DNA from 4 places in the Massilibacterium senegalense genome. Region 1 is predicted to be linked to each of the others. Evidence: riboswitches for the same ligand, from Rfam matches in the RefSeq annotation. Region 1 holds a riboswitch; each other region holds the start of a gene.
The links. Region 1 has a riboswitch for cobalamin ahead of BN1372_RS10690 (InlB B-repeat-containing protein). Riboswitches for the same ligand answer to the same signal wherever they lie in the genome.
Positions count from the first base shown of each region.

Region 1 (2,191 bases):
ACTTGATAAGGAGCATAATATTCTTGTTTAACGTCTTCTTCAGAAATTCCTACAAACTCAACAGTAAATGTTTTAACTAGCATATTTAAATGTTCACCATTTATCATATCTGTCATATCATATAAGGTATTTTTTCCTTTTTTAAACCGATCGTATGCGATTAACCCATAAAGTGCTTGGTCAGTTGCCATGGCATTAACACCTGTCCCAGAACCACCACCACCATCATAGCCAGTTGTTACATGTTTAAAGCCGCCAACTTCTTGAGATGATCCACTACCATTAGCCCAAAATGTAATAAGAGCATCAATCATATTATTTGTCCAAACGCCATCTTGAATAGCTCCATTTTTTATAAAACTTACATTTTTACCAATAGAATTTAACTCTACTTTTTCTGAAAGAGGATCAATTCCTAAAGTAGTTAATGCAACTATCACTTGTACCGTACTTTCAGCATTAACGTTTCCAAAAGCGGCATAAGCACCATTTTCAGTTTGAATAAGCGATAAAACATAAATTGCTCTTTCAACAGCTTTAGCAAAATCCTCATAGGAAGTTGTTGCACCTGATTGCAAATATCTCTCTTTATCTAAATAAAAAGGTGCCAGTGCTTGTAGGGCCATTGCAGTAATGTCAGGATCAGGATTTTTTCCGAATAATGCCCATCCGCCTAACATACCACTTTTTTGCGTAATTTCTTTTTGTAAAATATAATCAATCATTTTTCCATATGTATTTACATCAGGGTTTTTAATATCTTTATAAAATTCATAGTTACCAGTATTCATCGCAATAATTTCCCAAATCGGACCATTTATTCCTTGACGATAAGAAAATTTGTGTGATTTTGACAATTTTTCTATAAAATCATACCCTGCTACATCAGTAATATCATAACCTAATGCTGAAAGAGCCAATATTAAACGAGACCATTCTGTTGATTTACTCCGATCTAGGTTTCCATTCTTTTCATTAACATATTGTTCTATACGTATAAGATAATCATCAAAATAATTTTCCGGAATATAATTAATATAATCATAACCAGCATACTTTCCACGTAATAAATCCATTACTGACCACTCACCAGCAATTGTTCCCATACTAGGCTCAGGTACAGTTTCTAAAATATATCTAGAAGAGGCATTAATATAAAACCCAACATCCGGTTGCTTGTCCTCCCAAAAACGGATTCCTAAATTTTTGTAACTTGTTTTTGGATCATACGCTTCTGCAAAAACAGTTTTTGGAATCATTGCTACCAATAGTGCCATAACTGAGATGGCAGATAACAAACGCACAAATAAGCTTTTTTTAATTTTCAATTTATTTCCCCTTTCTTTATTGAAAATAAAATATTACACAATCCTAAAATATAAATGGATGTTATGAATGACTTTTAATAAGACAATTTTGACTGAATATTCAAAAAATAATAACTATTTTTTGAATATTGATTGAGTATGGTTCCCTTTTTTGAAACAAAACCGCTTTTATTTCATTATGGAATAATCCTCTCCTTTTACTTATATATACTTCTTGTTGACTTTGAATAAGTAGATAAAATAAAAAAGCCTTAATTTCCTTTTCGGAAATTAAGGCAAAATCCACAAATTTATACTTGCACAAATAAAAAATATTCGTGTATAAACAAATTAGGATTACTATGCTTTACCTTTCCTCGGAAGGTCTCATAAAAGATTGTGGCATGTCTCCTGACTTATAGGTCATCGCATTTCTTTTCCCTTCCCAGTTTCCCAGTGGTTTGAAAAGAATACTACCTACTTACAGTGGCCGGACCGTTTAGGATTTACACCTAATTCCATTTTAATATTTAACAAAATTGTTAAATAACCAAAATCTGCTACTATTCATTTCTCAATGTAAGTAAAATTGTATCAAATTAATCATTATTTATCAATACAATATTATATTTCCTCTAATATTTATAAATTACCTAGTAACACCATACTATAAATTACTAAGTATATAAACCTCACCTATTAATTTTTTGACTTGGTAGATGAATGCATATACTTAATTTGCAACAATATTTACTAATTTTCCTGGAACAGCAATCACCTTACGGACTGTTTTTCCTTCGATAAATTCTTGTACTCGTTCATCCGATAGCGCTATTTTTTCTAGTTCTTCTTTTCCAGTATCCTTTGCAACTACTTTTTTCGTA
Region 1 is NZ_LN831786.1:1,477,619-1,479,809, forward strand. It holds gene BN1372_RS10690 (InlB B-repeat-containing protein) at 1-1,328, opposite strand, end outside; cobalamin riboswitch at 1,692-1,877, opposite strand; gene leuS (leucine--tRNA ligase) at 2,041-2,191, opposite strand, start outside.

Region 2 (2,191 bases), 550 kb from region 1:
AATAATCCTTGAAACGCTGCCCCTGCTAAAGCCAGGCTAGCCCCGACAATCATCGCTAACATAACACGAGGTAAACGCACATTAAAAATAATATTAGCATACATCATATACTCATCTGGCATGGCCGCTTTAGAAAAAAGTTGATAGTAAACTATTTGTAAAAGAGAAGAAAGGGGAATCGATACAGTTCCAATCGATACCCCTAATAATAAAGCGGCTATAAAAATAAAAACGGAAAGAACACTCATCCATTTCCAATTATTTTGCGAAAATTTCTGGATAAACCGCATTAGCAAATTCTTCTACTCCTTCAACTAAACGAGGACCAGGACGAGACGTTAAGTCAGAATCCACCTCAACCACTTGCTTTTCTTTGACTGCTGTAATGTCTGACCATGCTTCTCGATTCTCGATTTTATACTCTACTTTTTCTACCATATCTCCATGATATAACGTAATAATCGTATCAGGATTCCATTCAATCACTTTTTCTTCTGAAATTTGTGGCCATCCTTCTAATTCCTTCGCTACATTTTCTGCATGAATAGTCGTTAAAAATTCATCGATAAACGTATTTTTTCCAGCTGTGTAAATAGATGGACTAGGAGAAACTTCTACATATACTTTTTTCGGACTTTCCACTTGTTTGGTTTTCTCCTCAATCGCTTTTAGTTTTGTTGTCATCGATTTTACAAGGTCTTTTGCCTCTTTTTGTTTACCAGTAGCCTTCCCAATCAATTCTATAGAATCATATACTTTGTCAAAAGAACTTGCTTCGTTCACTACCAAGACTGTGATTCCTGATTCTCTCATTTGATTTAACCCATCTTCTGCAGTACTCATTGCACTAGCATGCGCTAAAACTAAATCAGGTTTTAATGCGATGACTTTTTCTACATTGACATCTAGACCACCGATTTTTTCAATGTTTTTTACTTCTTTTGGATATGTATCATAATCGGTCACACCGACCATTTTATCTCCTAAACCTAAAGCAAACGCAATTTCCGTATTACTTGGAATTAAGGAAACAATTTTTTCTGGTTCCTTCTCAATCTTTACTTCTTTTCCTGTTGCATCTTTAATGGTTACTGGATATGCTTCGCTTTCTGTTTTTGTTTCTTTCTTTTTATCAGCTGTATTATCTGCACTACAGCCAATCAACAAACCGAAAGAAAGGACAAAAACAAGCATAAATTGCCAGAATCTTTTCATTTTGCTCCCCCTTTTTATCATATAGACATAAAATAAAAAACATCCCTCCACATGGAAGGGATGAAGATTAAACAACGTTATACATAAGAAGACTTTCTTCATCGCACGATTCCTTTTCCACGAGGCTGTGCTATTACAAAAATAAGGCAGGTTCCTGACTTTTATCCGCATGTTGGATAATTACAGTGGCGGGACCGTGTTGGATTTTCACCAACTTCCCTTTTATCTCTCATGAGCACCTTATCTGATTATATAATTACTTATCATTATACCTTGAAATTATGTTTATGCAATGCACTTTTTCATTTCTTGTTTCTTATTACTATATCATTATTTCCGTTTACTATTTGGGAATCGTAAAAGTAAAGGTTGTTCCTTCATCTTTCTTACTATTTACTTCAAGCATGCCACCGTGGGCTTGAATAATATTTTTAGCGATTGCAAGACCAAGTCCTGTACCAGATTGTCCCCTCGTTCTTGCTTTATCCGCTTTGTAAAAACGTTCAAATACAAAAGGCAAATCTTCCTTATCAATTCCGACTCCTGTATCTTTTACTTGAAATTCGTATTTTCTATCTAATTCTATCAGACTTAACGTAACCATCCCGCCATTTGGAGTATGCCTAATCGCATTATCAATCAAATTGGTTAACACTTGCTCAATACGATCTGGATCGAACATCGTATCTTCTTCTTTTATTTCTGTAAGAAGTCGTAAATGAATCTGTTGTTCTTTCGCTACTCCTTGAAATTTACGAATAATTCGCTCTACAAATAACGGAAGACTAACTCGTTCTCGATTTAATTGAATTTTACCTGACTCCACTTTCGCAAGGTCTAACAAGTCATTTACAAGCCTTCCCATTCGTAACGATTCATCGTGGATAATACTTGCCATTTCTTTTTTATCTTCTTCCGTTTCCGCAATATCATCTACGATTGCTTCGCTATATCCTTGTAACATTGCAATTGGAGT
Region 2 is NZ_LN831786.1:929,191-931,381, forward strand. It holds gene BN1372_RS08010 (FecCD family ABC transporter permease) at 1-290, opposite strand, end outside; gene BN1372_RS08015 (ABC transporter substrate-binding protein) at 259-1,215, opposite strand; cobalamin riboswitch at 1,344-1,473, opposite strand; gene BN1372_RS08020 (ATP-binding protein) at 1,559-2,191, opposite strand, start outside.
Region 2: linked by a shared signal. The riboswitch ahead of BN1372_RS08015 (ABC transporter substrate-binding protein) and the one ahead of BN1372_RS10690 (InlB B-repeat-containing protein) in region 1 are both predicted to bind cobalamin.

Region 3 (2,191 bases), on a different contig from region 1:
TCCAAACACTATTCGTTGGAATGCAGGACATATTTTTGCAACAGTAGAATCCATGTTGCAAAAAGCAGATTCATCTTATGAAAGTACCGCTCCGTCCTATGTTACCTTTTTTGCACCTGGCACAAAACCATCCGAATGGACAGAAACAGCACCTTCATCAGAAGAAATCATCCATCAACTCCAAACACAAATAGAGCGGATCAAGCAACATTTTGACGGGCGATTAGATGAAAAAATTGCACAACCTATTTCTATCGGCCCACTCACCATCAAAACCATTCACGATATTCTTTCCTTTTCCATTTTCCACGAAGGATTGCATTTAGGTATCATTTCTTCTCACATCAAAATTGCAACAATAGATAAATAATACAAAAGCCACAATCCCACCTTAAAAGTGAGATTGTGGCTTTAATGATACGGATAAGCTAGATGAAAAAATTGTTCCTTTTGTTTAAAAGTAATAAATTTCCCCATACGAGCCATCATGAAATTAACAGGATTAATCGCAATATCTTCTTCATCTGTTTTTACTTCTTCAAAATATACATGAGATAAGACATGCCGCAACATTTCTTTATACTTGTACACAGAAATCATGTGGTTAGATACATCCCAATGCCAATAATATTCTAACGCGATAACAATGGAGGCTTCTACCGCTTCATCTGAAAATAAATTGTGTAATAACTGGGTTGCGACTCCTTTTTCTCGATACGCTGGAATCACTTCTAATGCACCTAATTCACGAATAAACGAATAAGTCGACCAACGTTCATTTTTATCTGGAGCTACCAAAATAGCGTAACCAACAATATGAGAATCAGAAAAGGCAATGGCTAATTGTGTTTCTTCTTTTTCTAAAACCATTTGAAAAACCTTTTGTTGCTCACTCGCCTCACGAAATTGTTGCAAATCTGGATGAAAGGAATAATGAATGAGCTTTTCTTTCACTTGATCTTTTCTGCTTTCATACCAACAATTCATCTTCTCATCCTTTCTTGAAACAACAAAAAAAACACTTCTTTTGCACGCAAACAGAACAATGCGATTGCACTACACCTCCCTATCCTCGTAGGAACGAATACATAAAAATAAGGCAGGTATCCTGACTTAAGGTCATCACAACGTCTGCGTCTTCCCATTTTCACAGTGACTTTTTGCAGCGTGCTCCCTATTACAGTGGCGGGACCGTGTTGGAGTTTCACCAATCTTCCCTTTTAAATAACCGCTTTACGAAAGCGGTACACCTTATTTTTTAACAGTTTTTTATAAATGATATCGTTCACTTTTTATTGTAACAAAAATATGACAAAATTGATATTTTTTCCAATATTAATTACTACTTGAAGCGGAAGATGCTGCAGCTGCGGAGTATGCCGCTGCAATCATCGCTACTTGTTGCGCTTGAATGATTGCTTCAATCGTCGTTGTTAAACCGATGTCTAGGATGTTGTTATCTTTGATTTTTTCTGAAATGATTATTGGAATGGCAATCAACAACACCATATCACGTGAAAAACGAAATATTTTTTCTTTTTTTAATGCCTCGTATAAAGCAACCACATCCCCAACGTTTTCTTGTTGCGGGCTTACTAACGCTAAAAGACCTAGAGAGGGGTAATGCATCCTTTTTAACGCGATTTCCTTTCTCTGTAGGACATTAAACCAATCTACCGTGTCTTTCACGATTGCCTGTGCAGATTCAGTCGATCCTTTCGTTAAAATATGCGAAAGTGTTTGCAATTCATTTCCTTTCGAAAAACCATATTTGTTTAACGACTGGTAATAAAACTCCATCTCATCTAAAAGAGAAGGAATACTTTTCTCCGATAACGCTACTAACACAGCTAATGGATAATCATCTTGAGTTGTAAGGAAAAAATGCCGTTTTTTCATTTCTTTATATATTTCCATCGCTCTTTTAGCCACAGACTTGTTACTCTTTTCTGTCTCTTCTTCTTGAATCAATAACACATACGCTGCCAAATATAAAAAGTTTCCTTTCGAAAAACCTACTTCATATAATGTTTGATACTGTTCTTTTAATTTTTTAAAAGCAGCATCTGGATCATCAAATTTTGTCCTTAACAATCCCGCAATCGTATAACGAAATGCAGAACGCATGGTGGAGAAAAAAGAAGATTCCTTTTTTATTTTGTTTGCAAACGCAAAAAAAGGCTCTGCTTTG
Region 3 is NZ_LN831785.1:369,919-372,109, forward strand. It holds gene BN1372_RS02615 (DinB family protein) at 1-370, shown strand, start outside; gene BN1372_RS02620 (GNAT family N-acetyltransferase) at 412-987, opposite strand; cobalamin riboswitch at 1,082-1,269, opposite strand; gene BN1372_RS02625 (DUF4003 family protein) at 1,336-2,191, opposite strand, start outside.
Region 3: linked by a shared signal. The riboswitch ahead of BN1372_RS02620 (GNAT family N-acetyltransferase) and the one ahead of BN1372_RS10690 (InlB B-repeat-containing protein) in region 1 are both predicted to bind cobalamin.

Region 4 (2,191 bases), 890 kb from region 1:
TTTCCGCTACCGTGTTTGCAATTAATGCTGCTCTTTCGGGATCAGTATCATTAACTACTACATTTACTACTTGTGAATTTTGTTCGCTTGTTACTTCTAATTGTGCTCCTAATTCATCCGATGTCATATTTAATCCTAGTTCCTTATTCACCTTATCTAAAATCGTAGGACTTTTTATAATAACACTATATGTATTAATTAATTCTACATTTGTTCTTACTTGGTTCACATCTAATGTCGGTTGATTTGAATCTTGCGATTGATTAATTAAAATTTGTGTGGAAGCTTGATATACAGGTGTGATAAAAAAGTATGTAACTACACCCGTTACTAATACTGCAAATAACGTAATAAAAACAATTAATTGAAATCGTTCTTTTAACGTTTCAAAAATTTCTTTCAAACTAATAGTTTCTTCCATTACCTTCTCTCCTATACGTTTCTTTCTATTTTTCAATATATAAAGTAAATAAACCTTTCATTTTCAAAAAATAATAAAAGGTAATAAACATTTTGCACTAGTATATTCATAACATATTTTTTACATTAAGAAAAGATATTTCTAAATCATCCATTAGAAATCCGCATTTTATTTTTTTCAGACTTGCAATATGAAAAAAAGTTCTATAAAATGAAATCAAATGAAGTATCACTATATATAGTCATTACCCATAAATATTATACCTATATTTAGTATTGGCACTCATTTAGTGAGTTTAAAAGGGAATTCAGTGAAAAGCTGGAGCTGTCCCCGCAACTGTATAGCTGACAGTTTGAACAATCCACTGTTTTAAAACGGGAAGGGTTCAAATTTGGATGAAGCTAAGCCAGGAGACCTACCAATCTAAACAGTTTTATCCTTCGGGAGTTAAGCGATAAAACGGCAAAGATTCTATACTGTTTTTTTGTCGTTTTATGCTCAATTCCAAATGGAATTGAGCTTTTTTCATTATACCATAGAAAGGTTGAAAAAAATGACACATTTTTTCACAGATCATAATTTGAATGAATTTTTACATTTTGCATTCCATGACTTTCCGTCTTTAAACAAAGAAAAATTTATAGAAGAAGTAAATATACAAATAACTCCTTCCTTAACAGAAAAAGAAATATTACAACTAATGATTCGCACAGCTGTTGAAAAAACAACGATGGAAGAAACCGAATGGGAATGGGTTAGTTCCCGAATCTTGCTACAAGCACTTTATGCCCAATATTCTACTTCCTCCCCTTATGACAACTTTTTTAATCATGTATCCTCGTTAGTTCAAAAGGGATTGTATGGAGATTACTTATTAGAAGCATATACAGAGGTTGCAATCGACGAACTTGGTTCTTACATAAATCCAGAACGGGATCTGCTGTTCCGCTACAGTGGACTTTCTTTATTCACAAAACGTTATCTCGTTCGTGATTTTGAAGGAAAACTAAGGGAATTGCCTCAACATCGTTTCATGACGATTGCCATGCATTTAGCTTCTAAAGAAAAGGACAACGTGTACTGGGCAAAACAATTTTATGATGTGTTATCAAAACTGGAAATTACCGTCGCAACTCCAACACTTGCTCATGCTGGTCGTCCTTTTCATCAACTTTCTAGCTGTTTTATTGACACAGCTGAAGATAGTTTGTGGAACATTTATCATACCGACCAGTCTTTTGCTCAAGTTTCCAAGTATGGTGGAGGCATGGGAATTTATGTAGGAAAATTACGTGCTCGTGGCTCTAGTATTCGTGGATTTAAGGGAGTAAGCGCTGGGATTATTCCTTGGATTCGTAACTATAACAATACAGCCGTTGCCGTCGATCAATTAGGAATGCGCAAAGGTGCTGTTGCAATCTATTGCGATATTTGGCATTATGATATTTTAGAATTTTTACAATTAAAGACAAATAATGGCGATGATCGTTTAAAAGCTCACGATATTTTTCCTGGTGTATGTATTCCAGACATCTTTATGGAAAAAGTGATCCAACGAGAAAATTGGTATTTATTTGACCCATATGAAGTAGAACAAGAAATGGGCTTTCGTTTAGAAGATTGTTACGATGATGACGAAGAAAAAACATTTACAAATCGTTATTTAGCCTGTGTGGAAAATGAACGATTACGAAAAAAAGAAATCCCTGCTATCGACATTATGAAAATGATTATGAAAAGTGCCTTTGAAACAGGTACACCTTTCATCTT
Region 4 is NZ_LN831786.1:584,975-587,165, reverse strand. It holds gene BN1372_RS06360 (YveK family protein) at 1-421, opposite strand, end outside; cobalamin riboswitch at 681-858, shown strand; gene BN1372_RS06355 (ribonucleoside-diphosphate reductase subunit alpha) at 975-2,191, shown strand, end outside.
Region 4: linked by a shared signal. The riboswitch ahead of BN1372_RS06355 (ribonucleoside-diphosphate reductase subunit alpha) and the one ahead of BN1372_RS10690 (InlB B-repeat-containing protein) in region 1 are both predicted to bind cobalamin.